DNA from 2 places in the Lacrimispora sp. YZC11 genome. Region 1 is predicted to be linked to the other one. Evidence: a T-box and tRNA genes for the amino acid it is inferred to sense, from the RefSeq annotation. Region 1 holds a T-box; the other holds one or more tRNA genes.
The links. The T-box of region 1 lies ahead of thrS (threonine--tRNA ligase). A T-box ahead of a tRNA ligase gene usually reads a tRNA of that ligase, here a tRNA-Thr.
Positions count from the first base shown of each region.

Region 2: it encodes a tRNA-Thr, which carries the amino acid that the T-box ahead of thrS (threonine--tRNA ligase) is inferred to sense. The anticodon was not compared.

Region 1 is NZ_BAAJYQ010000005.1:30,089-34,933, forward strand. It holds gene AC27IJ_RS03275 (EamA family transporter) at 1-273, shown strand, start outside; gene AC27IJ_RS03280 (DUF1540 domain-containing protein) at 339-653, opposite strand; gene thrS (threonine--tRNA ligase) at 779-2,740, opposite strand; T-box leader at 2,856-3,073, opposite strand; gene AC27IJ_RS03290 (AEC family transporter) at 3,141-4,052, opposite strand; gene AC27IJ_RS03295 (branched-chain amino acid aminotransferase) at 4,137-4,845, opposite strand, start outside.
Region 2 is NZ_BAAJYQ010000016.1:579,104-583,948, reverse strand. It holds gene AC27IJ_RS18030 (RidA family protein) at 1-71, shown strand, start outside; gene AC27IJ_RS18025 (hypothetical protein) at 512-733, shown strand; gene AC27IJ_RS18020 (hypothetical protein) at 886-1,275, shown strand; gene AC27IJ_RS18015 (arsenic resistance protein) at 1,584-1,928, opposite strand; tRNA gene AC27IJ_RS18010 (tRNA-Thr) at 2,232-2,304, opposite strand; gene AC27IJ_RS18005 (acylphosphatase) at 2,587-2,868, shown strand; gene AC27IJ_RS18000 (PQQ-dependent sugar dehydrogenase) at 2,991-4,343, shown strand; gene AC27IJ_RS17995 (cold-shock protein) at 4,568-4,768, opposite strand.

The DNA of each region.
Region 1 (4,845 bases):
GTTTTTCTCACGGGAGCCCAGACCGGTTTCTCTGATATCAGCAAAAAAAGCTGGATTTTTCTCATCCTGTCCGGCATTGCCACCGGCCTCTCCTGGATTTGTTATTACAAAGCCCTTCAAATAGGAGAAGCTTCCAAGGTGGTCCCCGTAGATAAACTAAGCATTGTCCTCACTGTGATCCTGGCATTTCTTATTCTCCATGAACAGTTTACCATAAAAAAGCTCATAGGCATTCTTTTGATAACGGCCGGAACCTTTGTCATGATTTTGTAATCCATTTGTCTTCTGAAACAAAATGCGTCAGGAACTTCTCCTGGCGCATCTTATTTTTTAAATTATTATCTGGTTTTAAAGGTTGAACATTCCGTATGCTCTGATGCGCTCGCACCGTCTCCTGCGATTCCAATATGCTCTGCCGAACAGTGACGGCCTTCATTGTAAACGCAGTTGGTGGCTTCGCAGTCCACTTCCAGACGGCTTTCCGGGGTCTTGAATAAGTTATGGAAGGAACCGTCCTTATTCTCATCAAAGCTTCCGCAGCAGGTTTCATAGCTGTCCTTTGCCTGGGATCCTTCTACGATGATGGCGGCCTTGCAGCAATAATTATCTGAATTGTGGAGACAGCTTGTTACATTACAATCTAATTTTGTCATGGCTTATTTCCTCCTGGCATTCTTACCTAAGATAATGTTTCAGGACTAGTATGCACGCAGCGGAAGGAAAATATTCTCACGAATATTTCCTCCCGCTTCATACCCATGCTTTGAGCGTTTAGATTTTATTTTGCTTCTTCTGTTACATTTACCTTTTTGATTTCCTTTGTGCGGATCTCACGGCAGATATCATCAATGAATTCGGAAAGCGGACGCTGTCCTTCATCACCGTTAAAGCGGCTGCGGACAGACACTACTCCCTCTTCTTCCTCTTTCTGCCCAACTACCAGCATATATGGAAGCTTTGACAGACGTGCCTCACGGATCTTGTATCCGATTTTTTCTGCACGCTCATCAACCGTTGCAAGAACACCGTTTTCCTTTAACTGAGCCGCAACTTTTCCGGCATAATCATGGTATTTTTCAGAGATCGGAAGGACACGTACCTGCTCCGGACATAACCATGTCGGGAATGCTCCTTCGTATTTTTCAATCAGCCATGCTAAGGTTCTTTCATAGCAGCCCATGGAAGTTCTGTGAATGATATAAGGACGTTTCTTTGTTCCATCCTTATCCACGAAACTCATATCAAAGCGGTCTGCTAAGAACATATCAAGCTGAATGGTGATCATGGTATCTTCTTTGCCATATACGTTCTTTGCCTGAATATCCAGCTTAGGCCCGTAAAACGCCGCTTCTCCGGCAGCTTCCGTATATTCGATTCCGATGTGGTCAAGGATCTTGCGCATCATGCCTTCCACTTCATCCCACATCTCCGGTGTTCCCAGATAATGATCCGCTTTATTTGGATCCCATTTGGACATTTGATAAGTTACGTCGCCTTCCAGGCCAAGTGTTGTGAGACAGTATTTTGCCAGATCCACACAGCCCTTAAATTCCTCTTCAATCTGATCAGGACGCACGATTAAGTGGCCTTCGGAAATGGTAAACTGGCGGACACGGGTTAATCCGTGCATCTCGCCGGAATCCTCATTGCGGAACAGAGTAGAGGTTTCGCCGTATCTGCATGGCAGGTCACGGTAGGATTTCTGGCTCTGTTTATAAACATAATACTGGAACGGGCAAGTCATTGGGCGGAGGGCAAATACTTCATCATCCGTTTCCTCATTTCCCAGAACAAACATTCCTTCCTTGTAATGATCCCAATGGTCGGAAATGATATATAAGTCTTTCTTTGCCATAAGAGGGGTTTTTGTTCTCATATAGCCCCGCTTCTCTTCCTCATCCTCAATCCATCTCTGCAGGGTCTGAACAATCTTTGCACCCTTTGGCATCAAAAGAGGAAGTCCCTGGCCGATTACATCAACCGTTGCGAAAATCTCCATGTCACGGCCCAGCTTGTTATGATCCCGGTTCTTGATGTTTGCTAAATATTCCAGGTATTCATTCAGCTCATCCTTTTTGGCAAAAGCAGTTCCGTATACACGGGTTAGCATGGCGTTTTTCTCGCTGCCTCTCCAGTATGCTCCTGAGGAAGAAGTGAGCTTAAATGCCTTGATGGATTTTGTGCTCATAAGGTGAGGTCCTGCACAAAGGTCTGTAAACTCTCCCTGGCGGTAGAAGGAAATTTCTGCTCCCTGGGGAAGGTCCTGGATCAGCTCTACCTTATAAGGTTCGCCCTTTTCCTCCATAAATTGAATTGCTTCTTCTCTTGGAAGGGTGAAACGTTCAATTTTAACCCCTTCCTTTATGATTTTTTTCATCTCATCTTCGATTTTATCCAGATCTTCTCTTGAAAAGGAAGGGATATCAAAATCATAGTAAAAACCATTTTCAATGGAAGGCCCGATCGCAAGCTTTGCCTGGGGATACAGCCTTTTTACGGCCTGTGCCATGATATGGCTTGCCGTGTGACGGTAAGCAGAAAGTCCTGCCGGATCATTGACCGTGAGAATGCTTAAACTGCTGTCCCCTTCAATGACGGTCCTTAAATCCACAACCTTTCCATCCACCTCGCCTGCGCAGGCATTTCTAGCAAGGCCTTCGCTTATATCAGAAGCGATGTCAATCACTGACATTGCTTGTTCATATTCCTTGACTGAGCCATCTTTTAACGTAATCTTCATTTGCCATCAATCTCCTTTACCTATTATTGTTAAATGTTTTGTTTGTCAAAGGGGGGATTTCCCTTTGCCTCATTGATTAAAATAAAAAAAGCCCCTTTCTGCATGTTTCCATACAGAAAGGGACGATTCTATTCAAAGAAATCGCGGTTCCACCCTACTTGAGTGAACAAATTAAATGTTCAAACCACTTCTTATGATGATAACGGAATCACCGTTCCCCATTATGGGACGCTCCAAGCTGGTCTTCTCATATCATTCCCGTAAGACGCTCTCACCAAACACGCCTCTCTCTGACCTTTCCTGATATGATACTTGTCTTGTCAATGCTTTTTCTATATTGCTTTATAACTTTAGATTATAACACGGTTAAGCCGTTTGTCAAGCGTCATTAAAAAAAATATTACAAAAGAATGATCAGGGCTGCCGTAATCGCAGCTATGCTGATTATAATTGACAGAGAATTGATTGCGCTTGCCGTCTCGACATCTCCGTTTAAAGCGCCGGTAAAAGCAGGCGCCACCGACGATACAGGGCCAAGAGACACGATCGCCAGCGCCCGGCGCACATCCAGATCAAAAGGAGTCAGGCAATAAAATCCAACTGCCATTAAAACCGCAATGATATACCTTACCCCTAATATTCTAAAAATGTGGCTCATCTTTTCCTTTTCCATACGGATCTCAAAACCAATACCAAGCATTAAAAGAGCAAGAAACGCATTGGCCCCTCCTGCCGTATCCGCAATGGTGATCAAAACAGTAGGCAGCTTTATATTTAATATGCTTAAAAGAGTCATAATGACATACGCATCAAAAGGAGCCGAGGAAAACAGCTTAAGCACCGCCTTTTTTACGGAAGGCTTTTCTTCTTCTCCTATCACTATGCTGGCCAGAGTATACGTCATTCCAGTACACATGACTGCATTCCCGGCATCAAACAGGCTTGTCGCCGCAAATCCAACCGGACTTAAAAAGCTCTGTACAAAAGGCATGGTAAAGTTTCCCACATTATATCCGGACATGTTGATCATTGCAAAGGCCCTTGCTTCCTTTGATCTTCGGGCATCCAACATATACCCGGCGGCAACCGTCACACAATTGCACAAAAATCCAATTGCGCATATAAAAAGAATGGAATAATCCATGGTGATCCTGCTGAAATTAGAAACAATGGCTGCCGGAAGAGTGATCTTGATCACAATACTGGAAACCAGGTAAAAATCCTTTGCCTGAAAAAAACCTGCCCGTTTGAGCAGGTATCCCAAAATAATAATTGATACAAATGCAACTGCCTTTATCAGTACCGCTGTCATATCCGGCTCCCTTTTTTTCTGTCGTTCTTCAAAGCTTCCGGCGGCGCTTTTTACAGCCCCGCCGGTTAAATACTTAAAAAGATTTTATTTTACTTCCACAGTCCAGCCTTCCAGTCCTTCTACCTTTCCCAGCTGAATACCAGTAATGGCATCATAAAGCTTCTGGGTCAATTCTCCGATCCTACCGCCTCCCACAGACATTCTCTCTTCCTCAAACCGAAGCTCACCAACCGGGGATATAACAGCTGCCGTACCTGTGCCAAAGCATTCTTCCATTGCTCCGGATCTTGCTGCAGCAACCACTTCATCAACCGAAATCTTACGTTCTTCCACAGCCACTCCCCATTCTTTGCAAAGAGCAATAACAGAATCCCTGGTAACACCTGGAAGGATGCTTCCGTTTAACTCCGGTGTAATGACCACGCCGTTGATCTTAAAGAAGATGTTCATGGCTCCTACTTCTTCGATGTATTTCCGGTAAACGCCGTCAAGCCATAACACCTGGGAATAGCCTTCGTCATGGGCCTTAACCTGGGAAGCCAGGGAAGCAACATAATTTCCACCGGTCTTTGCCTCACCAATGCCGCCCTTTACCGCTCTCACATATTCATCCTCGATCCATATTTTGACCGGATCAAGACCGCTGGCATAATAGGCCCCAACAGGAGATAAAATGATCATGAACTTGTAGGTATTGGAAGGCCTGACCCCCAGGAAGGGATCGGTGGCAATCACAAAGGGCCTGATATAAAGGGATGTTCCCGGTTTTGTGGGGATCCAGTCCTGATCCACG
Region 2 (4,845 bases), on a different contig from region 1:
TCGTGGGTGTATCAAGTATGTCGTTTCCCGACCAGCTGATTGAAATTCGTGCTGTGGCACATATCGATTAATTTTTTTCAGGGGGTAAAGAGGCGCTATAAGATCAATTAGTAAAAATCATGATTGCTATTAGCGCAATGCAGTGAGGTGTAATGCACGATTGCTTTAACCCGTAGCAGGGCTTAAGTTGGAGCATGAGTTGTAGGTATCAATCAGAATGGAGCGCAGGGACGGAGTCAATTTTTAACCCATAACGCTCACACCAATGTAATAAATTAGTAAAAGGCGGGTACCTGTATTTGGGGCTCGCTTTTTCTGTTATGTACATTCTGTTTATGTGTTCGATTGACAAATCAGGACGGGGTGATGTAGTATCCGGGATTGGTTGGATGATAGAAGGGCAATCCTCAATTTCACGCCTTGTCTATTTAGCTCATACATTATAGTACAATCTTAGCTAAGGGAGGTATATAATATATGTGCTGCTTTAATAGATGTTGTGGATGCAATTTTGGATGCGGGTTTAATAGATGTTTCGGATGCGGGTTTAATAGATGTTTCGGATGCGGATTTAATAGATGTTGTAATTTCGGATGCAGATGTAATTTTGATAACGACTGCGATAATCGGTGTGACAGAGACAGGTGTGACAGAGACAGGTGTGATAGAGACCGGTGTGACAGAGACCGGTGTGACAGAGACCGGTGTGACTGCTAATAAAAAAAGACTGTAAAAACTTTAATAGCAGGCGATATAATTTTGGCGGGTATCCGGAACTCCGGCCCGCCTTTCTATTTGGAGTATCTATAGCCATTCTCGTAATTCACACCTTGTCTACCTGTCCCATATAATATTGTGAGTTCAGCATGAAAGGAGTCTAAGTATATGAGTAGTGAAACTTTAAAATGTAGATGCAAATGTTTTGAAAAGTGCGAACCTAAACGCGAATGTGAATGCGAAAAGAAACGCGAATGTGAATGCGAAAAGAAACGCGAATGTGAATGCGAAAAGAAACGCGAATGTGAATGCGAAAAGAAACGCGAATGTGAATGCGAAAAGAAACGCGAATGTGAATGCGAAAAGAAACGTGAATGCGAATGCGAAAAGAAACGTGATCATGATAAGGACTGCGAATGGTTCGGAAAAGCATTAAAAGAAGCTTACTGGAGAGGCTTTAAAGACGGCTGCAGAAAATGCAGACGTAAAGAAAATGAATGTGACGAACGTGAAAAGTATGATGAGTATGAAGATTACGAAGAGTATAACGAGTATTAAAGATAGTTAATGATAAGAGCGGGCTTCGGTATTCCGGGCCCGCCTAATAAAGTACTTTGCAATCTGCTTGTATCATATTATGATATTTACGCAGGGTGGCAGAAAGGGAAGCCACATGAATAAAGATAATACTCTAAAAGCAATCAATCTAATCAATTATAATGGCATGTCCATTAATCTAAATGATGTGTGTATGTCTCACACAGTATTCCAAAAAGGTCAAGTTTTAGAAGTAGCAATATACGAGGATATGATAGTAATAGTACCAGCCTTATCTCAAGATAATGGTGTAATTCATATTTGCCACTCTATAAAAAAGAGGTAGGGCATCTATCTTTCGTTAAGCTGCTCCACACAAAAACCATCGCAGTACATGGGGCAGTTCCCAAAAGTACCGCGCCTGCCAGATATTCCGTTGCCAAATCTGGCGAGATGAACACTTTTAAAATTACAAAGATAAACAGTGAGGCGATTGCATACATGGTAAATGGTTTTATAAACCAGTTAGTAATCCATGTAACAAACACCCTTTTGGATTTTTGCCAACATTTATAATACTTTGAAAATCTACTTTCATTATCATAGGGTAAATCATCAGCCAGATTAAAACTGCCATCGGGTATAGATAATTTGGCATACTCAAACTGATTCATAAAATCGGGGATAGCTGGTAAAAACCTTCCTATTAATGCTTATTATGTGTAAAAAAGATATAAAGCCTGCTAACTGCAAAAAGAGCAAGCGCAGTATACTCATTTTAGGATTTATTTCGATATAAAGGTTATTACTCTCTTCAAGGCTAGGTGATAGGAGATGGACACAAGCTGATTTAGCTGGGGCAAGTAAGAAAATTAAGATAGTGGGAAAGTGGTGGGATTGAGAAAAAATAGGATTTTAAGAAAGAAAAAAGTTTTATAGAAAGAAAAAAAGCCTTGAATTATCAAGGCTTTTTGCTAAGCTCCCGGGGGGACTCGAACCCCCGACCCACGCATTACGAATGCGTTGCGCTACCAACTGCGCTACGGAAGCAATCCGGTTTTTTATTATAAGGCCTAAACCTTTGATAGTATAACAGTTAAGCTGTAAAAAATCAACCCCTTCATGAAAAAAAACTTAAATTATGGAAGGATTGCCAAAGCTTACATAAAAAGCTATAATTAGTGAAAAGTTACAAGAGAGAAATCTTATCTCTTAAGGGTTAATTTTCTATCATGAACTGTCCATGGACGGTTAAGGCCTTTGATGAGATGTTATTATTAAATAAAGGAGAGACCCTGTCGCCGGAAGATGTCAGGGGGGTATGTGACCGTGATGGAAAAATGGGATAAAATCCGAAAGCACGTTTATGTCAGCGGGCGGGTACAAGGGGTGGGATTCCGCTTCCGGACCCAGCAGCTTGCCCGGGGCCTTGGCCTCACAGGCTGGGTGAAAAACTTAGATGATGGGAGGGTGGAAATGGAACTGCAGGGGCGGGAAGATGAAATAGACCGCCTGATTGACAGTTTAAGACAGGACCGTTACATTAGGATTGACAGCTTCCAGGCAGTACGAATTCCGCTGTTGGAAGATAAAGGATTTCAGATGAAGTATTGAAAGAGGCAAAAGAAAAGCGGGTTGTCCTTTCGGTGATAATCCGAATCAAACCCGAGACTTAGTGGTCACCGTGTTAAAAAACTTATCATATATTATAAATAATATAAAAGCGGAGATCAAAGGTGAATTTCGCTACCAATAATTATCTGCAGAAGTTATACGCGCAACAAGTCCCTTATATACAGAGAAAACTTGATCCCAATCGAATAAGTGTACCTATCGGTTATCAAATAGAAATTTTTGCTCAAGGATTAAATGCACCTATTGGTATGGTTTTCACGGAAAAGGGGGATATGTTAATTGCTGATTCCGGACTGGTCACCATGAATCCTCAAGTAATACGTATAAGTAATGAAGGCATGGAAGTGGTTGCTGAAGGCTTTAACGTTCCTCTGACGGGGATAAATTATAAAAATGGATACATTTATGTGTCGCATAAAGGAGTAGTAACAGTAATTAATCCCAATGGAACGAGACAAGATATTATAAAGGGATTGCCAAGTTTTGGGGACTTTAGTAATAACCGGGTCGAGGTTAGTAATAATGAGAAAATTTATTTTGGGCAGGGAACAGCAACAAATTCTGGTGTAGTAGGACTAGATAATAACTGGATTTTTGATCATCCGTATTTTCACGATTATCCAGGTTCTTATATAATTCTTAACCAAGCTAATTTTGAAACAAAAAATGTAATGATACCAGCTATGGAGTCGGCTATTACCGGATCTTTTTCTCCTTTTGGAGTTCCTAATATACAACAATACGAAGTTAGAAGGGGCACACGTTTAGCTTCAGGTAGTGTTTTAAGAGCAAATTTGGATGGCTCTAATATAGAACTGGTTGCATGGGGGCTTCGCAATCCATTTTGTATGAAATTTGATAACTCAGACCGGCTGATTATATCAAATCAAGGTATGGATACCAGAGGAAGCAGACCGATTGCCAATGCATTGGATGAATTGTTTTTATTTAAAACAGGCGCGTGGTATGGCTGGCCAGATTACTCAGGAGGGGAACCAGTGACAATGCCTAGATTTACACCAATTAGGGGTAGAAAACCAGAATTATTGCTTGAAACAATTCCATCTGCCCCGCCTGCCCCAACTGCCGTTTTTCCAACAGGTTCTACTATCATGGGATTTGATTTTAATGAAACGCCGGATTTTGGTCCTATAGGAGATATTTATATTGCATGTTTTGGCAGAGTCCAATATGAAGAGTCTAATGAATATATACATTCAGGCGTAGGCCATAGGATCATGAGAGTTAATATTGTTAGTGGGGAGATATCAACATTTGCGATAAATAAATCGGGATTTCCTGAAGAAAGCGGTTTGAGCAGGCCCACTGATGTTGTTTTCGGACCTGATGGCGCAATGTATATATCAGATATGGCAATAGCCGATATAGAAAGGCCAAATATGTATTTGTCAAATACGGGAGTAATATGGAGAATTAGAAAAATAGCGTTATAAGTGTGCTTTATTAACCAAATATTTGAAGAAAAAAAATATGTTTAAATGTTATTTTAGGTTGAGCCAGCAAGGAATATAATAATAAACCCTGCTGACTTAGCTGCAATTATTAAACATAGCTCTGGCTTTTTTAATATACAGATTTTTGGTACATATACATTTTATCAATTTGGTATTTTGAAGAAAATGGATAAGTTAGATGTGATTAATAAATCGGCAGAAGATTATGCGATGTGTACGTTAACAGCTTGTAAACCACGATTGCCATTGATTGTTTCGAAAACGACAGACTGACCATCTTCTAAAGACTTGTAGCCGTCCATAGCAAGACCTGAGAAGTGTACGAATATATCATTACCCTCTTCATCGCAAATAAAACCGAATCCTTTTTGTGCATTAAACCATTTCACTGTACCTTTATACATGAAAGATACCTCCTTAAAGTTATTGTATTTTCATAAAACAAAAATATCGCATATATGTGTAAATCATCAATAGAATA